Regions from separate parts of the Bifidobacterium sp. ESL0732 genome, predicted to be linked through region 3. Evidence: riboswitches for the same ligand, from Rfam matches in the RefSeq annotation. Region 3 holds a riboswitch; each other region holds the start of a gene.
The links. Region 3 has a riboswitch for thiamine pyrophosphate ahead of OZX70_RS05130 (ECF transporter S component). Riboswitches for the same ligand answer to the same signal wherever they lie in the genome.

Region 1 (7,645 bases), 450 kb from region 3:
ACCGGCATCTGCGAGATGTATCTCGGCCATTTCATGGTGATGAGTCCGTCGGCCTATCGTTCCGTCTTCGGGCAACGCTACCAGACCAACGCCTATATGGTCACACTCAAGGATGGGAGCATGTCCAACACCAAACGGCAGGCGGCCTCGTTCATGCGGCTGGGCGGTATCCAAGGCGTGGTGCAGAACACGACGCTGATGCATCAAATCGACGTGGTGGTCAAAGCCCTCAACCAGATCATGTGGGTGCTCATCATCGTGGCGACTATGCTCGGCGTGGTCATCCTCTACAACCTGACCAACCTCAACGTCTCGGAGCGTGTCCGCGAGCTTTCCACCATCAAGGTGCTGGGCTTCTACAACGGCGAGACCACAATGTACATCTATCGTGAAACGATTCTGCTTTCGATGCTCGGAATCGTCGTCGGCTACGGATTCGGTGCTTGGCTGCACCGATACATCATCACCGCCGTCCCGCCGGACGATGTCATGTTCGATCCGTCGATCGGCTGGCTGCCGTTCGTGGTACCAGTGGTCGTGGTCGGACTCATTACCGCCGCCCTCGGCTGGTTCGTCAACTCCAAGATGAAGCACCTCGACATGCTTGAGGCCCTGAAGTCCGTGGACTGAATGCGTGCCGGACTGTGTGCATCGGCATACGCCCGTACTTTTGTCCTGTGTTGCTCGCGGGTTCCCGTCAAAAAAGTGCGTTTAAGCGGGACATAGGTGCACATTTTTGACGGTGGCGTCGAGAAAGTGCACCTTTGCCGACCGTAGATGCACTTTCTCGACGGAACACTGTGGCCGTGCGAATGTAAGGCCATGCGCAATCAGTCACGCATGGCGTGTCAGGGCTTGATTGAAGAAACGGTATTCGTGCTCCGTGGAGCCCAGGGCTGCGTCCATCATCCGGTTGTAGTCGGCCATGGTGGCGCTGCCGGCCAGTCGGTCGCAAATGCGCAGTTCCTCGAGCGTGCGCGAGGCGAAACCGGGGTCAGAGTACATGCGGATCCACAGGCCGTATGGATGGTGGCCGAGGTCGAGCCGGCGCTCACGGACCTGCGCTTCCATCTCCTGCCCGACCACAGAATAGACCCAATAACAGGGCATGACCACGGCGACCAACGCAGAGTAGGAGCCGGTGTCGGTGAAACGGTGCTCATGGCCGAGGTAGGCGGCGGTCGTTTCGTTCATCGGAGCACGCCCGACGTCGAAGCCGTGTTCACGGTACCACTGCCGATGAAACGTCAATCCTTCCTCCAACCCGTACGAGGCGGCGTCGGCGAAGAACGCGCGTTCATGCGGGTCGGCGGCACGGCTGCTCGCCAGCGCCAGCAGCGAGGTGTAATCGGTCAGGTAGATGTCGTCCTGATGCAGGTAGAACGAGAAGTCGTCAAGCGGCAACGTCCCGTCGAGCATGCGTTCGAGGAACGGCATCGTGGCGATGCGCTTGCGGATTTCGGCGGTGCGGCGCCAATAGTCCTCGGTGAAGCTCAGTCCGGTGGGGGAGTGCTGCCAAGTGAAATCGACGGGTCCGTGTCCGTGCCCGACGTGCAGATTGTCGGCGGCGGCGATGGCACCGGTCATCCACGCTTTGGCCTGTTTCGCGGTTTCGATCCAATCGTCGCACTGTGGGCGCAAGGCCGCCAACGTGCTGGAAAGCGTATCGCCGGTGCCGTGGACGTTACGGGTGTGAACGGCCGCGCCTTCGATGCGGGTGACGGTTACCGATGCTGCCGGCTGCTTCGAAACGGGTCCGGTCGGTTGATCGGTTGTCGTTGTATCGGTTGTACCTGTTTCGCCGTACGATGCCGGAACCGCGAGGATATCGGTGCATTCCGCGCTGCCGTTCAACGCCAAAGCCCCGCCCTTTGCGTAGACGGCGACGCCGAAGTGAGCGGCTACAGATGTCGCCAGTCGTTCTATGTCCCCATAGGACTTGGGCGCGTGGGGAACAGAGTGTCTAGTTTTCGCTGGTGTATCGGACGTCATGGCGGTGGCTGAGGGCTTGTTCCCATCGATTTTTCCGTGTGAGCTTTTGCTGTCTAATTTCGTTTCGTGGCTCATTGCATCGAGCGCGGCCAGTTCCATCACATTCGGCGTGATGATATCGACCAACGGGATCAAGGTGGTCAGCGCGCGCTCGGCCTCGGCGGTGAGCAGACGGTCTCCGGATTTCGCATACATCACTGGGTCGAGCACGATCGCGGGCCGGAGTTTGCCGCGAGCCTCATAATCCCGCAGTAGCTCTTCCAGCCAAAGACGCACGGTATCGACCAATTCCGGTGTGCCGAGCATCCCGATTTTCATGGCATCAATGTCCGCATCGTCGCTTACGGCTTTGAGCTGGGCGAGCAGGAACGACGGTTCGACGTTGACGATGTCCGTGACGCCTTGCGTGTTCTGCGCCAGGACGCTGGTCATCGCCGCATAGCCGAAGACGCCTTGCGCAGTGAATGCTTTCATATCCGCCATCGTGCCCGCCCCACCGATCGGGTCGGAGCCTTCGATGGACAGCACGCGGAGGCGCGAGGGTTTGGTTTGTTCCAAGTCGCTATCGTAACGTTGCTGCATATCGAGCAGCTTGGCTATGGCCTGCGCCGAATCGGCATCCAATGCCTCTGTCGTATTTGTGGTTATTTCTGTCTCTGAACTATTCGTGATGGTATTGGAATCATTGGAATTGATGGTGTTGGTCATCATAAAACCTTCTCTGTCTAATTTTGACTGTCGCGCCATTTCCACGCATGGTCCATCGGTCCCGAGCCGGCCCCGAGGTCAAGGCCGGCAGCGATGCAACCGGTGAGGTAGTCCTTGGCGTTTTGTACGGCCTCGGTCAACGATTCGTGTTTGGCTAGGCCTGCGGCGATGGCGCTGGAAAGAGTGCAGCCAGTGCCGTGGGTATTGGGATTGTTGATGCGAGTGTGGCGAAACCATGTGGTCTCACCGTTCTCGAAGAGCAGGTCGTTGGCCGCGCCTTGCCGATGCCCGCCTTTGATGAGCACTGCACAGCCGCCACAACGTTCGACGATGGTGCGGGCAGCATTGATGGTGCTCGCTTCGTCGCTGATGGCGAGGTTGTGTGCTGATGTGGTGTCGCGATCGCGAACAGGTCGGGTCCCGAGATTTGCGATGGTTTCGGCTTCGGGGATGTTCGGCGTCACCAGGGTGGCAAGCGGTAGAAGCTTCGTGCACAGTGTGTCGATCGAAGCCTTGCTGCTCAACCGGTCGCCGCTGGAAGCGATCATCACCGGGTCGACCACAACGTTGACAGCATTGTAATACTTAAGCCGATCGGCAATGACTCCGATGAGTTCGGCGTTCGGCACCATACCGATTTTGACGGCGTCTGGCCGGATGTCTTCGAAGACGGCAGCAATCTGCGCTGCCAACATGTCCGGCGAAGGAGCCGCGGAAGCCCTTACGCCGGTCGTGTTCTGTGCGGTCAACGAGGTGATGGCGCTCATTCCATAAACCCCGCAAGCCATGAACGTCTTGAGATCGGCTTGAATGCCGGCCCCACCCGAAGAATCGCTGCCTGCGATGGAGAGCACTGCAGGCAGCTTGTATGGGTGGACACCGACGGTGTCCGTTGAATTGCACTTGGCCGGATTCGTATGAGTCTCGGATGTTTCGTTTATCCCAGTATCATTCGAAAGATGGTTTTCTGCCTTTGTTTCATGCTCGCCGCTTAGCGATGCATCCTGCGACATCATCAGCCACGTTTTGCGCGTGCGGCGTTCCATGAGCTCACCATAGCTTTTGTCGTGGCTTGCGGATTGTCGGCTCCGGCGATGGCCGAGACCACGAACCAGCCGGCGGCTTCGGTTTGCGCCAGCTCCGGCAGGTCTTCGAGTTTCACTCCGCCGCCCACGACAATGGGATAGTTCGATTCACGGCACAGCGCGTTGATGGATTCCGTGTCCTGCGTGTGACGTTTGTGGTCGGCGCCGAAGACGATACAGTCGGGCTTGGTGGTGCTGGGGTGCAGCGGGCCGGCACCGATGTAGTCGATGGTGCCGTCGGGCAGGGCGTTGGCGGTCTTCACTTCGTCGAGCACCTTGCAGCTCAGCCCGATGATGGCGTCCGGGCCGAGCAGCTTGCGCGCCTCTTCCGGGTTCATATCGTCCTGCCCGATGTGAACGCCGTCAACCTTGATCCCCAGATCACGGCACTGCCAAGCCGCATCCACGCGGTCGTCGATGACCAGCGGGACGGACTCGGACGCTCCGGCCTGTGCGATGACTTCGGCACTCCGCCGTGCAATTTCGGTGATATCCCTGGCGTCTCCGGGCTTGACGCGAATCTGGACGAAGGTGATGCCACCGGCCAGCGCCTGTCGCACGATGTCGGGGACAGGCCGCGATTTGGTGTCGGCCGGCCCGAGCACGAGGTAAGAGCTCAGGTCGAAGTTATGGCGCATGGAAGCAAATGATGAATTGTTGGTAGTCATAATTGTCTCGATTCTCTATGGTTAAGAAATACGTTGTGTGGTGTATTCAGGCGAGAATCGGCGAGGCGGCGATCTGCGCGGGTGTGGTCGACCAGAGTCCGTCGAGGAAGGCGACCTGGAAGGAGCCGGGGCCGTGGGAGTTGGCTTCGCCGGTTTCGCTGGCACGGTTATAGAGGGCGCTTGCGGCGAGGGCTGCGGTCAGCGGGTCAGCAACGGCCAGATAGGTCGCGGTCACACCGCCCAGTGAGCAGCCGGCTCCGGTGATCTTGGTCATCATCGCACTGCCGCCGGGCAGACGATAGGTGTGTTCGCCGTCGGTAACCAGATCGGTTTCGCCGGAAACGGCGACGGCGCCTTGGCCCTGAGCGTCGGACTTGGCGATGAATCGGGCCAGTGCCTTGGCCGAGGCTTCAGCCGCTTCGACGTCGTCTGCGGATTCCACGCCGACCGGTCCGCTGGACTGCCGTGCAATGCTGTCCAGCGCATTGTCGTTTTCCTGAAGCGGCAGCTCCCACATCTCGCGCAGTTTGATGACTTCGGAGGCGTTGCCGCGGATAATGGTCGGCGGTGCCGCCTTGAACGACTTCAAAATGGCGGTGCGCGTGGTCCCCATTCCCGCAGCCACCGGGTCGAGTACCCAACGATGGTGGTCGGCATGGAATTTCTCGGTGATCTGCTTCAGCGCGTCCTTGTAGAACGGCAGCAGCGTGCCCACGTTGATGTAGCTGGCGCCGCTCGCCGCCTCGCCGCCCGCGATGTCGTCGGGCAGGAAGCTCATCGCTGCGGTGCCGCCCGCCGCCAGCTGCGCATTGGCCACAAGGTTGATGGTCACGAAGTTAGTGAAAGACTGGGCCAGCGGCGTGGTGTCACGCACGGTTTGCGCAGCCGTACGAATGCTTAATCGCAACGGATTATCCGCCGCCAGATCCTTGAGATTGCCGAGATTGTTGTTTGTTGATGAGTATGCGTCATTGACCATATTCGCGTCTCCCTACGATGGTATTAACCAACAGGTTCCAAGGGTCGGGCGTTGTGTCCGTCTCAACTTGCGCGCCCGCCGAAGCGGACCGCAGGTTCCCCTGCACTTACAAGTCACGACGCTATGCGCTTCATTGGACAAGGGTGATTTGGGTTCATTACAGCTGTGCTCATTGGCGGCCATCCATAGTGTTTCTTTATGCAATGCAATAGTAAAACTGTGTTTGAAAATGAGAACGCAACGTTGCGTTCCGTTGGACGGAGACAAGCAGCATGGTCGTGTCGGTCGGTCGCTTTATATTCTCGCGCTCCGGCAGTCTGGTGGCAATGTGGCATGAATGTGCCTCTGACCCTTTAGAAACATAATTTCTGGATAGGTCAGAGGCACAGTCAAAGTGAAGGTCTGATGCTATTTGTTGATTTAGGACGTCATTACCATCGTACGGAGATGCGCTCGCGGTCATGCGGACGGTCGGTTTCGATCTCGTCAACCATCGCGATGGCATAGTCGGCGTAGCTGATGGCGCTCTTGCCGTCCTTGTCGGTGGTGTAATCCTCGCCCGCAAGCACATAGTGACCGGTACGTTCGCCGTCGGCCTGGAAGTCGCCGGCGGGGCTGATATAGGTCCAATGCACGTCGTCACGCCCGCGCAGCGCGTCAAGCGCCTTACCCATTGCCAGCGGCACACCTTTGATCTCTTCAGGGAACGTGTCCGAAAGTTGGGCGGTGTGTTCCTTGTTTGTGTAAAGGCTGCCCGCGCCGCCGACCACTAGCAGGCACGTGTCGGTGCCGGAAACAAGGTCGGCCAAGTGCTTCAGCGAGGTGCCGTATTCGTCGAACTTCGCCGGGTCGAAGACGCCGAAAGCGCTCACTACTGCGTCAAAACCAGCGAGGTCGTCGGCTGTGAGATTGTAAAGGTCCTTGATGATGGCGTGCTGGGCGGCGGTCTTGTTTTCGCTGCGCACGACTGCGGTGACGTCCATGCCGCGATTGACGGCTTCGGCGACGATCAGCCGTCCGGCCTTGCCGTTGGCCGCGACTACTGCGATGTTCTTGCTCATAAACATGTTCCTTTGTTGAAATGATTGGTGGGTTGAGAATTGGCGTAAAAGTGATTGATAGGCGAATGTGGAATTGGACTTCGTGTTGGTGCAGATGGCCGCATTGCGTTTACTGCGGTTACGTGAGGTGCTGATATCGACGTTGCGGGTGAATGATTGTTGGATCGATTCACCCACGACAAGTTGCCATCAAGTTACTCGACGACCTTGAATCCGCCGGTCCACGGGGTGCCGCCGCCCATCGCGACGACCATCTGCAAGGCGCCGAACGCTTCCATGTAGCTGGCGCGCTTGAGAGCGCCGACATCCACGAAACGCAGTCCCGCGGCCTCAACTAGAGACTTCAGCGCGGTTTTGGCCTCGCTCGAGTCAGAGGCGGCCATCACGGTCACCGGTTTGCCGTCGATGGTGCCCGACGCCAGAGTGGCGGCGAAGGTGGTGTTGAACGCCTTGACCACGTTGCTGTCCGGCAACTTGGCTGCGAGGTCTTCGGCTGCGGAATCGGCGCCGTTCGGCAAGGCGAGGTCCATAGTGTTGAAATCGACGGGGTTGCTCGGATCGACTACGGTCTTGCCGGCCAGTTGCTCGCCGTAGTCGGCCACTACGCTGGCCTCGGCGGCCTGGGGGAGTGCCAGCACGACGATGTCGCCGGTGATCGGCTCGCCCCATGCCGCCGCCTTCACGCCGCCGATCGCCTCAGCCTTGGCCTTGTCGCGGTTGATGACCTGTACGTCGGCGCCCGCTTTTACGGCGAGGCCCGCCACGCCTGATCCGATGTTGCCTGCTCCGAAAACGGTTACTGTTGCCATGATGATGCTCCTTGTTTTGATACCTGTGCTGTGGTTGTTTCTGATGATGCCGTGTCTGTGGTCATTGCCGCTTTGCCGGCTGATGGTGTCAACGGCTGTGTTGATGTCGTTGTTGCTTTCACTATAGCGGAGAACAGTAGTAAAAGTTGGTAGTTACAAAAAGGAAGTATAGGAACTTTAAAGTAAGCTTTGTGGATTTCCAACAGAAAAGATGAATAATAAATCCGGTATTACGCTACTAGAGGAACCATCTTTTAAGTTGATAGTGTCTAAAAATATCTTTAGTATCTTAAAATAACTATTGAAAGTGTACAAACGCAGGATATCCGCTGAATTGTTGCCG
Region 2 (7,645 bases), 390 kb from region 3:
CAGACGTTGAGCAACGCTTCTTTGATAGCCTTGGGCGTTCGGGTGGACGTCTCGTTGGCCCATACGATTTCGGAAATGCTTTTGCCTTCACGTTTGCAGATTTCGAGCAGTTCATTGCCGCTAGTGAAAGGATAAGGCGCTTCAGGAGGAAAATCATTGCTGCTGTCCGCACTCGCCTCTTCGGCGAACGTCGTTCCTTTGGGCGCCTTCTCGTGGATACCAATCAACAGATCGTCGGCATGGCCCTGACGCACGAACCCACCCCCGATCGAATACCAGACCTGCTCGTCTATTTTTTGGCCTTTATCATCAAAAGCCTCGAAACGCATGCCGTTGGGATGGGCTGCCAGCATCTTCCATTTTTGGAAGATGACGTCCTTGTTGTAATCGAAGCCGATACTGTGCCTGCCGCCGAGATTGAGCTTCCCCGTATTCTCGCATTCCTCACGGATGTTGAGCAGGTGATCGGTGTTGACCGTGGCCGGCACGTTGCCTTCGAGCCCCGCCATCGTGGCGCGGTCGGTGCCGTGACCAAGGCCCGTCATGGACAATGAACCGTAAAGCGTGCTTTTCACGCGGCTGACACGCCCCAGCAAATCACGGTTTTCCAACGATTCCACAAAATTTGAAGCGGCGATCATCGGGCCGACGGTATGCGAGGAACTAGGACCCACGCCGATTTTGAACATGTCAAGAATAGAAAACATAGATAATATTTTAACGGCATTGCGTGTTGAGCATATTTCTTCTGAGCGGAAATAGGGAAATGCCGCGTTTTGAAGTCGAATCTAAAAGTACTCCCGGTGGGACTCGAACCCACAAGCCAATGGCGGCTGATTTTAAGTCAGCTGCGTCTACCAATTCCGCCACGGGAGCACATCGGCAAATGCCGACAACTTGAAATTATGCCACATCGCCTCTACCGTAAGGAAAGCGTCAGCAAAAAGGGAACGCGGCATATTAACACCTAATGAAACTCAGCCTTTCAGCATTCTCATGCCGTAATCGAGGACAATGCCGTCGAGAAGACCGTGATCGCTGGAAATGAAGGAATCAATCGGCGTGCCATGGTCACGTTGTGCAGCCTCGGAAACCTTTGCAAGCACACGGTTCCAAATCAACGCTCCCCCGCCGACCACGTCGATACGGCCGGGATGGATGGTCTTGTAGGTGGCGCGTTCGGCACGGGTCATGTTGAGGAAGCGGTCGTCAACCTCGAAAATATCCTTATACGATACCCGCACACCGTCGACGGCACGGTGGTCGTATTTCTTCAGGCCCAGCACGAGCGCGGTCATTGTGGTCACCGTTCCCGAAACGCCGATAATAGTGTGGGTTTTGCCGGCAGGTACGTGCTCAAATGCCTCGTCGATATGCCGGTCGATATCCTGGCTTGCTTCGGCGATTTCGGTTTCCATCGGCGGGTCGGTGCGCAAGTGACGTTCCGTCATACGTACCGAACCGATATTCATCGAAAACGCGGACTGCACGCTCGTGGCAGGCGCGGACTTACCGTCGCCGCCCATCACCATTTCGGTGGAGCCTCCGCCAAGGTCGACCACCAGATACGGTGCCTCAAGCCCCTTTCGCGGCACGCTGCCCGTGGCCCCCAGGAAGCTCAGTGCGGCTTCTTCCGTTCCCGGAATCACTTCGGGCCGAACGCCCAGAATCGACTCAATTCCGTCTTCGAATTCCTTGCGGTTCTGGGCATCTCGCGTCGCCGAAGTAGCCACAAAACGCAATCCATCAGCCGGGTGTTCCTTCAAGATTTTTGCAAAATCCCTGGCAGCGGCATACGCACGTTCAAGCGCATCGTCGGCGAAACGATGGGTCTTGTCGACGTCCTGACCGAGCCTGATGACTTGCAGCACTCGGGGCACGACGTCCTCAACGCTCCCGTCGGCAAACACCTTGGAAATTTTGAGACGTATGGAGTTGGTGCCGCAATCGATTCCGGCAACAGTCACAAAATCCTTGGTTTCGTCTCTCATTTCAGCACCATCCACTTTTCGTATCATCTTGTTTTGTTGCTTTAGACATTATCCGTCAGACGCAACATTGCAGGGAATCCTAATCCCGACCGAACACCATGCCATGCCGCGACACGCATGAAACTGCAGGACATCAGTCCAGTTCAACGGTACAACGGCAGACGTTCGGGTCGAACTCGTCGACGATACGTTCCAGCACCATGTCGCCTATGGGGTTTGCTCCCCTGCCCATCACCAACGTCTGCGCCACGAGTGCGTGCAGGCATTTGACGCGTACGGGCATGCCGCCGGCGCTCGTGCCCGCGATATGCTCCTCACTGTCGCCAAGGCGAATCGCTAGCTCATGCCGGAAGGCAAGATAAAGCCGGTGCGCACGCTCGTACTCTGCGCGAATCGTCTCGTCATGCTGAACCAGATCGGTATAGTGCTGCATCGAGCCGTCCGCTTCAACACGCGAAACAGCCTTAGTTGCCTCTGGACTGGTCAAATAGCAGGTTGTGGGGAACGGAGTGCCGTCAGGCAATACGGGCCGCGTCACCACGGCCAGCGGCCTGCCACACACGCAACGAGCCCCCACGGCGACCATACCGCGCGGGAAACGCCCAAGTTGCTTCTTTACCAAGACGACATCGTCATTGCTGGCCTTGTCGTCCATCACGCGGTCCACCAGATTCCTGGCTTGCGCATTGAGGGCGGCTTCGTCAATCTGAATCGAATCCGATACGTTTTCATCGCCCGCAGCAGATTGCTGCTCGACGTTCATTGAGTTAGGATTCAATGATTTCGAGAATTGGGGTTGTTCTTTTTGCACGCTGTTCCTTGTCGGGTATCGTTCTGTCTCGTTTGTATAAAAATTATCAGTATTCGACATATCTATCACATGTCTATATATCTTGTGTTCAAACCCTTATCGAACGTGATGCCAGCATAGATTACGTCGAAATCGTTCATTTCTTGCCGCTACCACTACTCTGAGAACCGGCACTCGCCTTCTGGCCGGCCTTGTTCTGCGGATTTGCAGCATTCTTTTTATCGTTGTTGTTGCCTGACTGATTGGTGTTGCCGTTTGCATTTTGCGTCCCGTCAGCATCAGGGTCGGTATCGGTTTGCCCGCCCACGGCCTTGGGTGTCGTGACCTCACCGGTCTTGCTCTTTTTCAGCGGTTCGTCGGCCTTCTTGAAACCATAGGCAAGTTCGCGGTACCAAGGCAGAGCCGGTTTGTCAGAGCTGACCTCGTTCTGATCGGTGTCGTCTGATTTGGGTTTGACACCGGTGACTGCTTCGGGATGTTCGACGTGGATAGCCTGCTCGCCGGGGAAGACGAACCCAAGCCGATCACGTGCCTGCGCGGTGACATAGGCGTTGTCGTTCCAACGAGAAATATCGTTTTCGAGATTCTGTTTTTGCGCCACCAATGCGGCTTCCTGCCGTTTCAGCCCGTTGAGCTCGGCAAGATTCAAGGCGTAGCTGTGGAATGTGGCGACCAGTTGGATGGCACCCAACGCCACGATGAACAAGGCAATGAAGAACGCCATCGGGCCGGAGCCGCGGCGACGGCTCTGCTTCTTGCCGTTCTCCGTTTTGCTTTTGTTCTTCGTAGTGCCCATAAGACATAAAATACCCGTCACATTCGACTCCTAAGAATGAATGTGACGGGCAAAGCTCACAGCACAACAGCACTGCGGATGGCTTCAACTAGAAGTTACTTGATGTACTTCTTGCAGGCCTTGAAGGCGGAATAGCCGGCGTACTCGGCGGTGGAGCCAAGCTCTTCCTCGATCTCGAGCAGGCGGTTGTACTTCGCGATGCGCTCGCCACGGGCAGGAGCACCGGTCTTGATCTGACGAGTGTTCTTGGCGACGGCAAGGTCGGCGATGGTGGTGTCTGGAGTCTCGCCGGAACGGTGGGAGACCATGGAGGTGAAGCCGTTGGCCGTGGCGAGCTCGATGGCGTCGAGCGTCTCGGTGACGGTGCCGATCTGGTTGAGCTTGACGAGCAGGCTGTTCGCGGCGTGCAGATCGATGCCCTTCTGCAGGCGCTTCGGGTTGGTCACGAGCAGGTCGTCACCGACGAACTGGAGCTTGTCGCCCATCTCGGCGGTGATCTTCTGCCATGCAGGCCAATCTTCTTCGGCGAACGGATCCTCGATGGAGACCAGAGGATACTTGGAGACAAGCTCCTTGTAGTAGTTCAGCATGTAGTCGGCATCGCGGTCGGCGCCGTCGAAGTGATAGGTGTTGGTGTCCTTGTTGTAGAACTCGGAGGACGCCACGTCGAGGCACAGACCGATCTGGCGGCCGGGCTCATAACCGGCGGCCTCGATGGCCTGCATGATGTACTTGAGGGAATCCTCGTTGGTCTTCATCTTCGGAGCGAAGCCGCCTTCGTCGCCAAGACCGGTATCGTGGCCGTCCTTCTTCAGGATGCCCTTGAGGGTGTGATAGACCTCGACACCGGCGCGCAGCGCGTCGCTGTAGGTCTCGAAGCCGTAGGGGGAGATCATGTATTCCTGAATGTCGGTGGCGAAATCAGCGTGCGCACCGCCGTTCATGATGTTCATGTTCGGAACCGGCAGGATGTGGCCGTTGGTGCCGCCGATGTAGCGGTAGAGCGGCAGTTCGGCGGATTCCGCGGCGGCATAGAGGGCCGCGAGCGAAACGCCGAGGATGGCGTTGGCGCCGAGCTTACCCTTGTTGGGGGTGCCGTCGAGCTCGATCATGGTCTCGTCAAGAGCGCGCTGGTCGGTGGCGTCCATGCCGATGACCTTGGGCGCGATGGTCTCATTGACGGCCTTAACCGCTTCGAGAACACCCTTGCCGTTGTAACGGGACTTATCGCCATCGCGACGCTCCCAAGCCTCAGCCTCACCGGTCGAAGCGCCAGAAGGAACCAGGCCGATGCCTTCGGCACCATCAACGGTGTCGAGAACTACCTTGACGGTCGGGTTTCCACGGGAATCGAGAATTTCGCTGGCATATACGCTTTCAATTGCTGCCACAATTACTCCTTAAAGATGGACTTTCACTAACAGTTCCAAGATTAATGTCTTTGATGGACGTAAACCAGCGAAATCGGCTATTTTATGTGAACGTTAACATAGAGTGTGCGCACAAATTTGTCGTACCTTCCGGATTGCCGGCAACCTTTCCGGTCATTGCCCTATTGAGCAATCCACCCCTCGATGTCCAGCTCAAGAGTTCTAATACTCTTTGACATGGGGTGCCCAAGCCAAGTGTTTGAAAAAGCTGGCGTGCAAAACACAAAAGCGAACCGGCCGGGCTGAGATCATACTCATCGAACCTGATGTAGGTAATGCTATCGAAGGGATGTCCGATGCACAACGGTATTGTGCGTCCGAAAAGCCATTCGGCAACTTCATCATCAGCATCTTCAACCTCGTCGGGCATGCGGCATATCGCCGGCATCCTCGATGGCGCTGAAGCCATGTCCTCCAAACAGGGCACAGGCGCGAACCTGCGGCCACGAGGAGGCATAAAGCTGCTGCAGATGATCGGTCCATGGCTTTCCACGGTCGTTTTATGTCTCTGGTGGTTTTTCGCCACCTTGTCTCCCGCCGAATCTCGGCCGCTGCCCTCTCCTATCGAGGTCATCAAGTCGTGCGGCGATCTGAACGCCGAAGGCCTGCTCTTCCCATCGATCGGCATCAGTCTTGCCCGTGTCCTGCTGGGTCTCGGGCTGGGCATCGTCATTGCCGTGCCTGTCGCCGTGATCGCCGGAGCTTCGACCATTGGCTTCGACCTCGTCGACAAACCGGTGCATATGTTGCGTGCCATACCGTTCCCGGCGCTTTCGCCTCTGCTCATCATCATGCTGGGCATCGATGAATCTATGAAGATCGCGCTAATCGCCATCGGCGTGTTCGGGCTGATCTACGTCAATGTGCGCGACGGTATCCGTAATCTTGACCCCAAGCTCATCGAGCTGGCCAAAGCGTATCGGCTGCCCAAGCCCTTGGTACTACGTCGGATTCTTTTCCGGGGAGCCCTTCCGAGTTTTATGACCGGTCTGCGCTTCGCCATCACCGTGGCGTGGATCGCGCTGGTCACCTGTGAGACGGTGAACTCCTCAGTGGGCATCGGCTATATCCTCTCCCGTGCCCAGCAGTTCTCTCGTACCGATCAGATGGTGCTGTGCATCGTACTTTACGCCATCTTCGGGCTGGGAAGCGAAGCCATAGTCGGCTTGCTGCAACATGCGCTTACCCCGTGGAACCACAAGCACTGAATCCGTGAGGCTATCCGCATCGTCACTTGTCCCCGTTCGACTGCCTACGTTCAAAACCGCCAATATTTTGACCTATGAACTCAACATCATTCAAGAAGAAGGAAGTATCATGAAAACAAATCACCTCATCTCGGCCTCATACGCAGAGCAACATAGCACAATACGTCGCATATGCGCAGCGACCTGCACGCTTGCTGCGGTTGTGGCAATGGCAGCTTGCGGAACCTCCTCAGGTACCTCGAATGCATCGGGCTCCGCCAAATCCGAAGGCACCATTCGGATCGCCTATCTTTCAACGGCGAACTACCTGACCACCATACACAACGAACCATTCGTCAGCGAGACGATGAAGCCCTACCAAGCCAAGTTCATGGGACCATTCAACCCGCCAGATACGGCACGTAAAACCATTCTGGCAGGCCGGGCCGAAGCCACCAGTACCGGCACCGGAGCTTTCATCAGCCTTATTGATCAAAAGCAGCCCTGGGTCGCCTTCGCCATCGAATACTATGACGGCGATTCCCAAGGCATCGTGGCCGCCCCGAACTCGAAAGTCACCACCCTCAAAGACCTCTACGGCAAGCGCATCGGTATCGACAAAAAAGGCGCAACCGGCGACTACGTGGTCAATGCCGCGTTCCACCACGCCGGACTCGATCCCAAACAAGTCACCGAAGTCGAACTGAGCCAGACCGATTTCGCCGCGGCATTCACCTCCGGAAAAATCGACGCGCTGGCGACGTACGACCAGAACCTCGCCACAGCCATGGCCACACCCGGCGCCCGGCTCATCACCAACGGAAAACACTATGATTCGAAGAACGTGAGCATACATATGGTCTCCAAGAAATTCGCCGACGCACACCCGCAAATCGTCAAGAAACTCTACCAGACACTGGTCAAGGAATCCGATAAGGCGCAGAAAAACCCGGAATTCATTTATCAGACCTACAAAAAATTCGGTGCATCGGACACCATCATCAAGCAGGTGAGAAAATTCGACATACCGAAAATCCTGCCGGTGGATGCCAAAGGCAAGCAAATGCTTGATGACATCGCACAGCAATACGTCGATTTCGGCTTCATCAAGACCAAGCCGAACCTCGACGCCCATGTGCTCGACTGCACGAAGTGAGCCAGGACATGCCGCAACAAGCTTCACAACAATCCAGCGACCTTCCTCTGCTTGATTTGGAGCACATCGGCCTGTCGTTCGCAGACAGGCCGGTGCTCCGCGACATCAACGCCACAGTAGGCACAGGTGAGTTCGTCTCGCTGATCGGCCGTTCAGGCTGCGGCAAATCGACCTTGCTGCGTATCGTCGCCGGGCTTCTCACCCCACTGTGCGGCAGGATGGAAGCCACGGACTCGTTCGCTCTTGCCTTTCAGGATGCCAGGCTGATACCTTG
Region 3 (7,645 bases):
CGAACGACACGTTGATATGCTCGGCTATGGCTTTGCCGTTACGACCGATGGCCAGGTCTTTGGTCGAAAGCAGCGTCTTGCCATCGCCAAGTGCCGGATCGCTGTTCGGTTCGTCATCAGTATGAATACGGTGGATTTCGTCTTCCGGACGTCGGTATTTATCCGGCATCCAGATACCAAGCGCGGCAAAGTCAAGATCACGATTGCCGAACACCTCGTCAGGTGTACCGTCCGCGACCACAATGGTTCGTCTGAACCCGCTGTGGTCGATTTCCGCATCCTCGCCGACCTGAGTAACACGGGCCTTCACCTGGTCATCCGATTCCAACCCGAGAACTATGACTCTGTCAATAAGCTCAATCCACGGACCAGCTCGATGCTCGACCAAGAGCATGGTCGCCTTGGTATTATGCAATACATCAGTGACGGCATTGATAACCTGTTCGACGCCTTCCGGATCAAGATTCGCGGTCGGCTCGTCAAGAAGCAATGCCCCCGGCTGCATGGCCAAGGCCCCAGCCAACGCAAGCCGCTGCATCTGCCCGCCGCTCAAGTGCATGGTAGAACGGTGCAATTGCAACCCTTCAAGGCCGACAGCAGCAAGGCTTTGTTTCACGCGCTCCCAAATCTCAGGACGTGGCACGCCCATATTTTCAGGACCGAACGCGACATTGTCGCCAAGCCTTTCAAAAATCGTCTGGGCGTCAGGATCCTGCAACACGAGTCCAACACGACCGTGGGCTGCAGCGGCCGGGACGTCATCGACAAAGACGCCTCCCTCGGTGACCCCGCCTTCGGAATCCTCAACGGCGACGACTTCACTCGCGTCATTCTGCCCGGCCTCGCTCGTGGGTTCCGCTGCATCACCGCCAAGCAATCCCGAAGCACCTTCGAGTATCGTCGATTTGCCGATGCCCGAGGCGCCAAGAAGGAGCACGTGCTCACCAGGGCGAATGTCAAGATTCAGACCGCGTACGGCGAAATGTCGGCGTGAGGCATGGCGATAGCCCCAATGCTCGAAACGGATCGAGGCAGGCAGCACTTTGGGGGAAACGTTACCGATTGATGATTCCGCATTTCGCAAAACCATTTCATCGCCAATATCAGGAGCTTCCGAGGCATGCTGTTGTGCATCGTCGCCTTTTCGGCTATTGGCTACCTTCGATTGCTTGCCTTGCATACGTTCCCCCATCAATGCCTCAAAATTCTACCTGATACCACTCACTTGGAGGATGCACGAACCTGACGGCCTGAAGCGAACTTGTCGATGGCACCGGTTTTGGCGATGGCGATATAGAGGTACCACATCAGTACTCCGGCCACCAGTCCGCCAGAAATAATGGTGGCCACGAGATACCAGAGTCCATAAGCACCCATCATATTGAAACCTTGCAGGTGAGTAAAGAAGGTATAGGCCCAGCAGCCGATGGCGGAGACTACGCCGGAAAGCGTGACTGTGAGAAGGTTCCAGACTTTATACGCCACGCAAAGGAACACGACTTCTGCACACAGCCCCTGTACCAGCGCAATCAGAAACGTTTCCATGCCGCCCCAGGAATTGCCGAGCAACGCTTCGAGCACACCTGCAACGACTTCAGCGTATGTTGCGGCGCCGGGCTTACGCACGATGACCGCGGCGAGCGGGCCAGCGAAAAGCCAGAATCCGTTCATCAGACCGCCGAGACCGGGAATGAGGGCATCCAGAGGCGAGCCGATGGGACCGTATAGCAAGGCGGCAGCCCAGTAGACGAATGTACTGACGACACCGATGACTGAAGCGACGGCGATATCGACGACGCGCCAACGAAGGTTTGGTTTGGTTGCGACGGTTGCTTGATTCGATGATGACATGATTTGTGCCTTTCCAAGGTGCGCACCGCTTATCGGCGCGCATACAAGGCACGGGAAAAGAGAGACGTCCGTGCGCCGGCATTGTCCGGACTCACGTTCATTCGGTCGAGGATATTCCTCATCTCAGCCATCTGCCAGATTGCGCCGGTAGACAGCCCCCGTGTCAATTCGCCATCTTAGAGCAATCCCCTGTCATTCCCCAGCCTTGGGCCGTGTGGGCCGGTGATATACAATGTTCGGGACGCTCCTTGGCCGCTCGGCCGTGTCTTACGCCCGAACATCGCATATCCCCGTCCCACACTCTCACAGAGAAATTCAACTGACAGAGGTTGCGGGAGGTAGCTCACCAGCGAATAATCACTTCGCGAGTTTGTCTAGGATCAGGGCCTCAGTGAGGACGTTGTTTTTGAGGCTTGTCAGGTCGACCGACTCGTTGGGGCTGTGAGCGTTGCCCTTCGGATCTTCGGGGCCGGTGACCAGAACTTGGGCATTCGGGAAGATGCGTTGCAGTTCGGGGATGAACGGGATCGAGCCGCCTTCGCCCTTGTTGATGGGATCGACGCCGAATGCTTCGCGCATCGATTCCAGAGCGTCCTGAGTGGCTTCCGCATTGGGATCCATGCTCCAACCCATGCCGGTATCGAGCGTGGAGACAGAAACTTCGGCTCCGAACGGGGCATGGGAGCTCAGGAAGTCGGTGACGGCCTTGGCCGCGTCTTCTGGGCGCTGGTTCGGCGCGGTGCGTATGGACAGGCGGAAGCGGGTCTCGTTGGCGATGACGTTGAAGGAGCCATCCACCGGGTGCGCGTCGAAGCCGATGACGGAAATGCTGGGCTTGGTCCACAGACGTGAAGCCAACGAACCGGTGCCGGCGAAACGATAGGAATCGACCACCGAGGAATCGGCCCGTACGCTGGCCTCGTCCAGGTCACGCTGGAGTCCGCCGACAGGGTCTCCCCCCTCGAGTCCCGGAATATTGAGCGAACCGTCTTCGTCATACATTGAGGCAATCAGGATGGAAGACAAGGTATTCGTGTCGAGAATCGGACCACCAAACTGGCCGGAATGCACCGGATGCTCCAACGCCTTGACTGTCACATCCAAATCGGTATTGCCTCGCAAACTGGTGGTGAGGCTGGGAATCTCAGCACTCCAGTTGCCGGAATCGGCCACAATGATGACGTCGGAATCGAATTCGTCCTGATGCGCCTCGATGAAGGGAATGAAGCTCGGCGAGCCCATCTCCTCCTCGCCTTCGATGAAGACCTTGATATTGACCTTCAGATCGTCGCCCAATGCGTGCAACGCACCGGAATGGATGGCAATGCCACCGCCGTCGTCGGTCGCGCCACGTCCGTAAAGGCGACCGTCGATTTGCGTGGCCACAAACGGATCGGTGTTCCACGCGGAAGGATCCGGAACCGGCTGCACGTCGTGATGCGCGTAAAGCAACACGGTCGGCGCATCGGTGTCAACAATCTTGGAACCTACGACTTCGAACGCTCCCGGAGTGCCGTCAGGATTCTTGGATTGCACCACTTTCGCGTCCACACCGCGTTCTTTGAGCTCATCAGCCACGAATTGCGCCGAGCGACGCATGTGCTCGCCAGTGATGCCCTCGGCCGAAATGGATTTCAGCGCGACTTTCCTGCTCAACAGATCGACAACGCGATCAAAATCGGCGTCGACGCGCGAACGCAATTCTTCCTTGCTCAATGTAGCCATGTCATGCTCCTTGTCAAACGTGTTCATTCACCTCGATAATCACACAGACCCGAGAAAAACGCGAAAAATCGCTGAAAAATGCGTCAATCCCCTATATTTCTGTGTCTTTGCGCGTCGAGGCTTGCCCGTAGTCTCAAACCATGACATGGAATCCCTTCAGCAAGGACAAAGATAAGGAAGCGGCGCAGAAATCCGTCGATTCCGCATTGAAAGAACCTGAGGAACAGGAAGGCAAAGGCCGTCCTACACCCAAGCGCAAGGTCGCCGAGGAACGCAACCTCCATCCCATCGTTCCCAAGAACCGTAAGGCCGATCGGAAGGCCGCCAAAGAACGGATCAAGAAAAAAGAGGACGAACAGTACGATGCGATGCGTACCGGCGATGTGGCACATATGCCCCGTCTCGAACGCGACCCGGCGCACATCTACGCCCGAGATTATGTCGATGCCCGTTTCAATCTTGCCGAATACTTCATCCCGGTCATTTTCGCCGTCATGATCTTCGGCATCATCATCGCCTTCAAGTGGCCGGCGCTTTATACCCCGATACTTATGCTCTCTTACGTATATCTGATCGTTGCGGTCATCGACATCTTCGTGATGTGGCACGGCCTCAAAAAGAAGCTCATCGAGAAGTTCGGTGAAAAATCCGTCGGCAAAGGCTCACGCATGGGTTCCTACGCTTGGAGTCGAGCCCTTCAGCTTCGTCGTTGGCGCGTTCCAAAGCCATCGTCGAAGAAGCGAGGCAACTGGCCGAAGTAAATCAGCCCGCGTTTACGATTTAAAAGAAAAATGCCTTCACAACATTCCCAGAATGTGTGCGAAGGCATTTTTCGTTTATAGAGTTGCCGCGCTCGTCATTCTTCGTTTCACCGTTATTATTGAGTTAATCAAAACTTGGAGCATCATGCAGAATACACATATTGACATTGCCATTATCGGCGGCGGGCCCGGCGGATACGCCACAGCATTACGGGCCAGCGAGCTTGGGCTTTCGGTCGTTCTGATTAATCGGGAGGATCGGCTCGGAGGCACCTGTCTCAACCGCGGGTGCATCCCGTCGAAAGCCCTCATCACCGCAACGCGGGCAATCCACAATGTCGACGAAGCCAAACGTATGGGTATCAACGCACATGTCGAGAGCATTGACTTTGCCAAACTCACGGAATTCAAGAACGGTTCCGTCAAGGCAATGACGGATGGCCTTGCTTCGTTGCTTGCCGCAAGAAAGGTGACGGTTATCAAAGGTGAGGCTTCGATTGTCAAGAACCATTGCGTAAGAGTAAAGCTTAATGAAGCAAAAGGAGACGACGCTTCCATCGAAATCACCGCCGACAATATTGTCGTAGCCACTGGCTCACGTCCACGGCCATTGCCAAATCATCCTTTCGATGATGCGATAATCGACTCGACTCAAGCTCTCAACCTGCCGCAATTTCCCAAGTCCGCGGTCATCATCGGAGCCGGAGCCGTTGCCGTCGAATTCGCGTCAATGTGGAACGCAGCAGGTGTTGATGTGACTCTGCTGATCCGCCACGAACGGGTCCTCTCACATACGCATCGCCGCACTTCAATGGCACTGACCCGTGCGCTGACCAAAGACGGGGTGCGTATCGTCACCCATAGCCATGTGGCCAAGATTGAAAAATCGGCAAACACGCACGGAGCAACCGTCAGTTATTCCACCGACAAGGATGAAACCACACATCAAGTCAACGCTGATGTGGTATTGGTCGCCATCGGACGCGATCCCAATACCGATGCCGCTTGGTTTGGAAATGCCGGCATTGAGCTAGTGGAAAACGGGCTAGTAAAAACCGATGCCTACGGACGTACCAGCCAACCCGACATCTGGGCATTGGGAGATATCTCGGAAGGCCCAGCACTCGCCTATCGCGCGTTCGAACAAGGTATCGTCATCGCCGAATCCATCGCCGGTCTCAACCCAAAACCGGTCGATAACGCCACGGTTCCCGAGGTCGTCTTCTCAACCCCGGAATTCGCGAGTGTGGGATTAACAATGGAACAGGCGAAAGCCGACCCCACTGTCATCGGCCCCAAAGAGACCGCCTACCCGATGATGGGCAACGCCCGCATACTTATGAGCGGAGAGACCGGGTCCATGTCGGTGATTACTGGAAGTCATGCCGACAAAGCCGATACGCCCGTTATCTTAGGTGTTCACATGCTCGCCCCGGACGCAGGCGATCTGATCGCAGAGGCCGAGGAGCTTGTCGGCAATCGCGTGCCGCTCTCGAATGCCGCACGCCTCATCCATCCGCACCCCACCTACAGTGAAGCTTTCGGAGAGGCGCTGCTCAAGGCCGATGGACGACCGCTACACACCAGATAGAACAACCAGATATATTACGTATTACCAAGATGAAGACGCATCAACATGCTTTGCGTCGCAACCACTCCCTAAAATCAAGACTTAGTTTGTTCGTGCTCGAAAATACAAGTGAGGAAGTCGATGGCCAAAGAGAAAAAGGCGAAGAAAGACAAGAAAAAAGGCCCAAAAGTCATCAATCAGATGCGCCAAATCTACAAGTACACCTATGCGGAGGACAAATCCCTTCCTTGGCTTTTGGCAGGAGCATTCCTGCTGCCGATCATCATCGGCGTCGTAGCCGGGCTGTTGCTCCATTGGGGCTGGCTGACGTGGATTTTCATGATGATTCTGCTCGTAATGCTCGGTGTGCTGTTCCTGACCATGACCCTGACCAATCGGGCAGACAAAGTAGGCTATGCCAAACTCGAAGGGCAGCCAGGCGCCGCCATCAGCGTGCTCGGCAACATCAACAAAGCCGGCTATAGCTTCCCCCAGACCCCAGTCTGGATCGATCCGAAAACCAAAGAGGCAATTTGGCGCGGAACCGGCTATAACGGCATCTACCTTCTGGCCGAAGGTAGCACTAATCACACGAAACGGCCGATGGAACGTCAGAAGCAGTCCATCAAGGGCGTAACCGGCGGAAGCGATATCCCTGTTTTCTGCATTTCCGTAGGTACCGAAGAAGGACAGGTCAGACTCAAGAACCTGCGAAAGACGGTGCTCAAATGCAAGAGCTATGAGCCTATCGAGCACAAATTCGCCATTATGAATAAGATTCATCCCCGTCGTCGTTTCGTGCTCACCAAGGACGAACTCGAGACTCTCAATGGCCGTCTGCGTACTCTCCAGGAAAAGCGTGGTCTCGGTATTCCCAAGGGCATGGATCCCACTCGCCCGCAGCACATCAGCCGCAGAGCCATGCGCGGCCGCTGACCTCATCCTCTCGTGACCAAATTACGAGAGGATTTTTTATATCTCTTTTCCCTGATAATTTAATGAATTTCAATTGAAAATCACTGTTCGAAACATGTTCGTAACTCAATGAGCGACCTCTGGAAACTCATTACCTTACACTTAGACATTGTTAGTACAACGAAAGGAGCGGTCCATTGACTGCACTCGAAACGAAGGAAGACCTCGAAGCCCTCATCAACACGGAAGGTGTGGAATACATTTCCGTACGCTTTACCGATCTTTTAGGTGGACAACAGCACTTTACTGTGCCTGCCAGCGAATTCCTCAAGGATGCGTTCACTGACGGCGAGCCGTTCGACGGATCGTCCATCCGTGGGTTCCAGGCCATCCAGAACTCCGATATGAAGCTCGTGCCCGATGTCTCCACGGCTTTCCTGGACCCGTTCCGCAAGCACAAGACGCTCGTCGTCTCGCACTCCGTGGTCGATCCGATCACCATGGAACCCTATTCCCGTGACCCGCGTCAGGTTGCGGCCAAAGCTGAAGCCTACATCAAGTCGACCGGCGTGGCCGACACTGCTTGCTTCGCGCCTGAGGCCGAGTTCTTCCTCTTCGATTCCGTCCGCTATGAGAACACGATGCAGCGTTCCTTCTATGAGGTCGATTCCGTCGAAGCGCCATGGAACACCGGTGCCGAAGTCGAGGCCGACGGATCGGCCAACATCGGCTTCAAAAACCGTGTCAAAGGCGGCTACTTCCCGCCGGCTCCGCAGGACCACAACCAGGATCTTCGTGACGACATGGTCGCCAACCTACAGAA

Region 1: linked by a shared signal. The riboswitch ahead of OZX70_RS06850 (hydroxyethylthiazole kinase) and the one ahead of OZX70_RS05130 (ECF transporter S component) in region 3 are both predicted to bind thiamine pyrophosphate.
Region 2: linked by a shared signal. The riboswitch ahead of OZX70_RS03475 (ABC transporter permease) and the one ahead of OZX70_RS05130 (ECF transporter S component) in region 3 are both predicted to bind thiamine pyrophosphate.

Annotation. Positions count from the first base shown of each region.
Region 1 is NZ_CP113920.1:1,761,485-1,769,129, reverse strand. Features, by position in the region: gene OZX70_RS06870 (FtsX-like permease family protein) at 1-630, shown strand, start outside; gene OZX70_RS06865 (bifunctional hydroxymethylpyrimidine kinase/phosphomethylpyrimidine kinase) at 835-2,703, opposite strand; gene thiD (bifunctional hydroxymethylpyrimidine kinase/phosphomethylpyrimidine kinase) at 2,718-3,746, opposite strand; gene thiE (thiamine phosphate synthase) at 3,716-4,453, opposite strand; gene OZX70_RS06850 (hydroxyethylthiazole kinase) at 4,500-5,432, opposite strand; TPP riboswitch at 5,424-5,544, opposite strand; gene OZX70_RS06845 (NAD(P)H-binding protein) at 5,864-6,493, opposite strand; gene OZX70_RS06840 (NAD(P)-binding domain-containing protein) at 6,688-7,302, opposite strand.
Region 2 is NZ_CP113920.1:922,221-929,865, reverse strand. Features, by position in the region: gene OZX70_RS03505 (L-serine ammonia-lyase) at 1-707, opposite strand, end outside; tRNA gene OZX70_RS03500 (tRNA-Leu) at 796-876, opposite strand; gene OZX70_RS03495 (Ppx/GppA family phosphatase) at 978-1,991, opposite strand; gene OZX70_RS03490 (DUF501 domain-containing protein) at 2,125-2,646, opposite strand; gene OZX70_RS03485 (septum formation initiator family protein) at 2,939-3,598, opposite strand; gene eno (phosphopyruvate hydratase) at 3,694-4,989, opposite strand; TPP riboswitch at 5,197-5,335, shown strand; gene OZX70_RS03475 (ABC transporter permease) at 5,499-6,236, shown strand; gene OZX70_RS03470 (NrtA/SsuA/CpmA family ABC transporter substrate-binding protein) at 6,346-7,371, shown strand; gene OZX70_RS03465 (ABC transporter ATP-binding protein) at 7,380-7,645, shown strand, end outside.
Region 3 is NZ_CP113920.1:1,308,135-1,315,779, forward strand. Features, by position in the region: gene OZX70_RS05125 (ATP-binding cassette domain-containing protein) at 1-1,090, opposite strand, end outside; gene OZX70_RS05130 (ECF transporter S component) at 1,222-1,851, opposite strand; TPP riboswitch at 1,901-2,023, opposite strand; gene OZX70_RS05135 (dipeptidase) at 2,209-3,576, opposite strand; gene OZX70_RS05140 (DUF3043 domain-containing protein) at 3,717-4,337, shown strand; gene lpdA (dihydrolipoyl dehydrogenase) at 4,483-5,928, shown strand; gene OZX70_RS05150 (DUF4191 domain-containing protein) at 6,049-6,843, shown strand; gene glnA (type I glutamate--ammonia ligase) at 7,020-7,645, shown strand, end outside.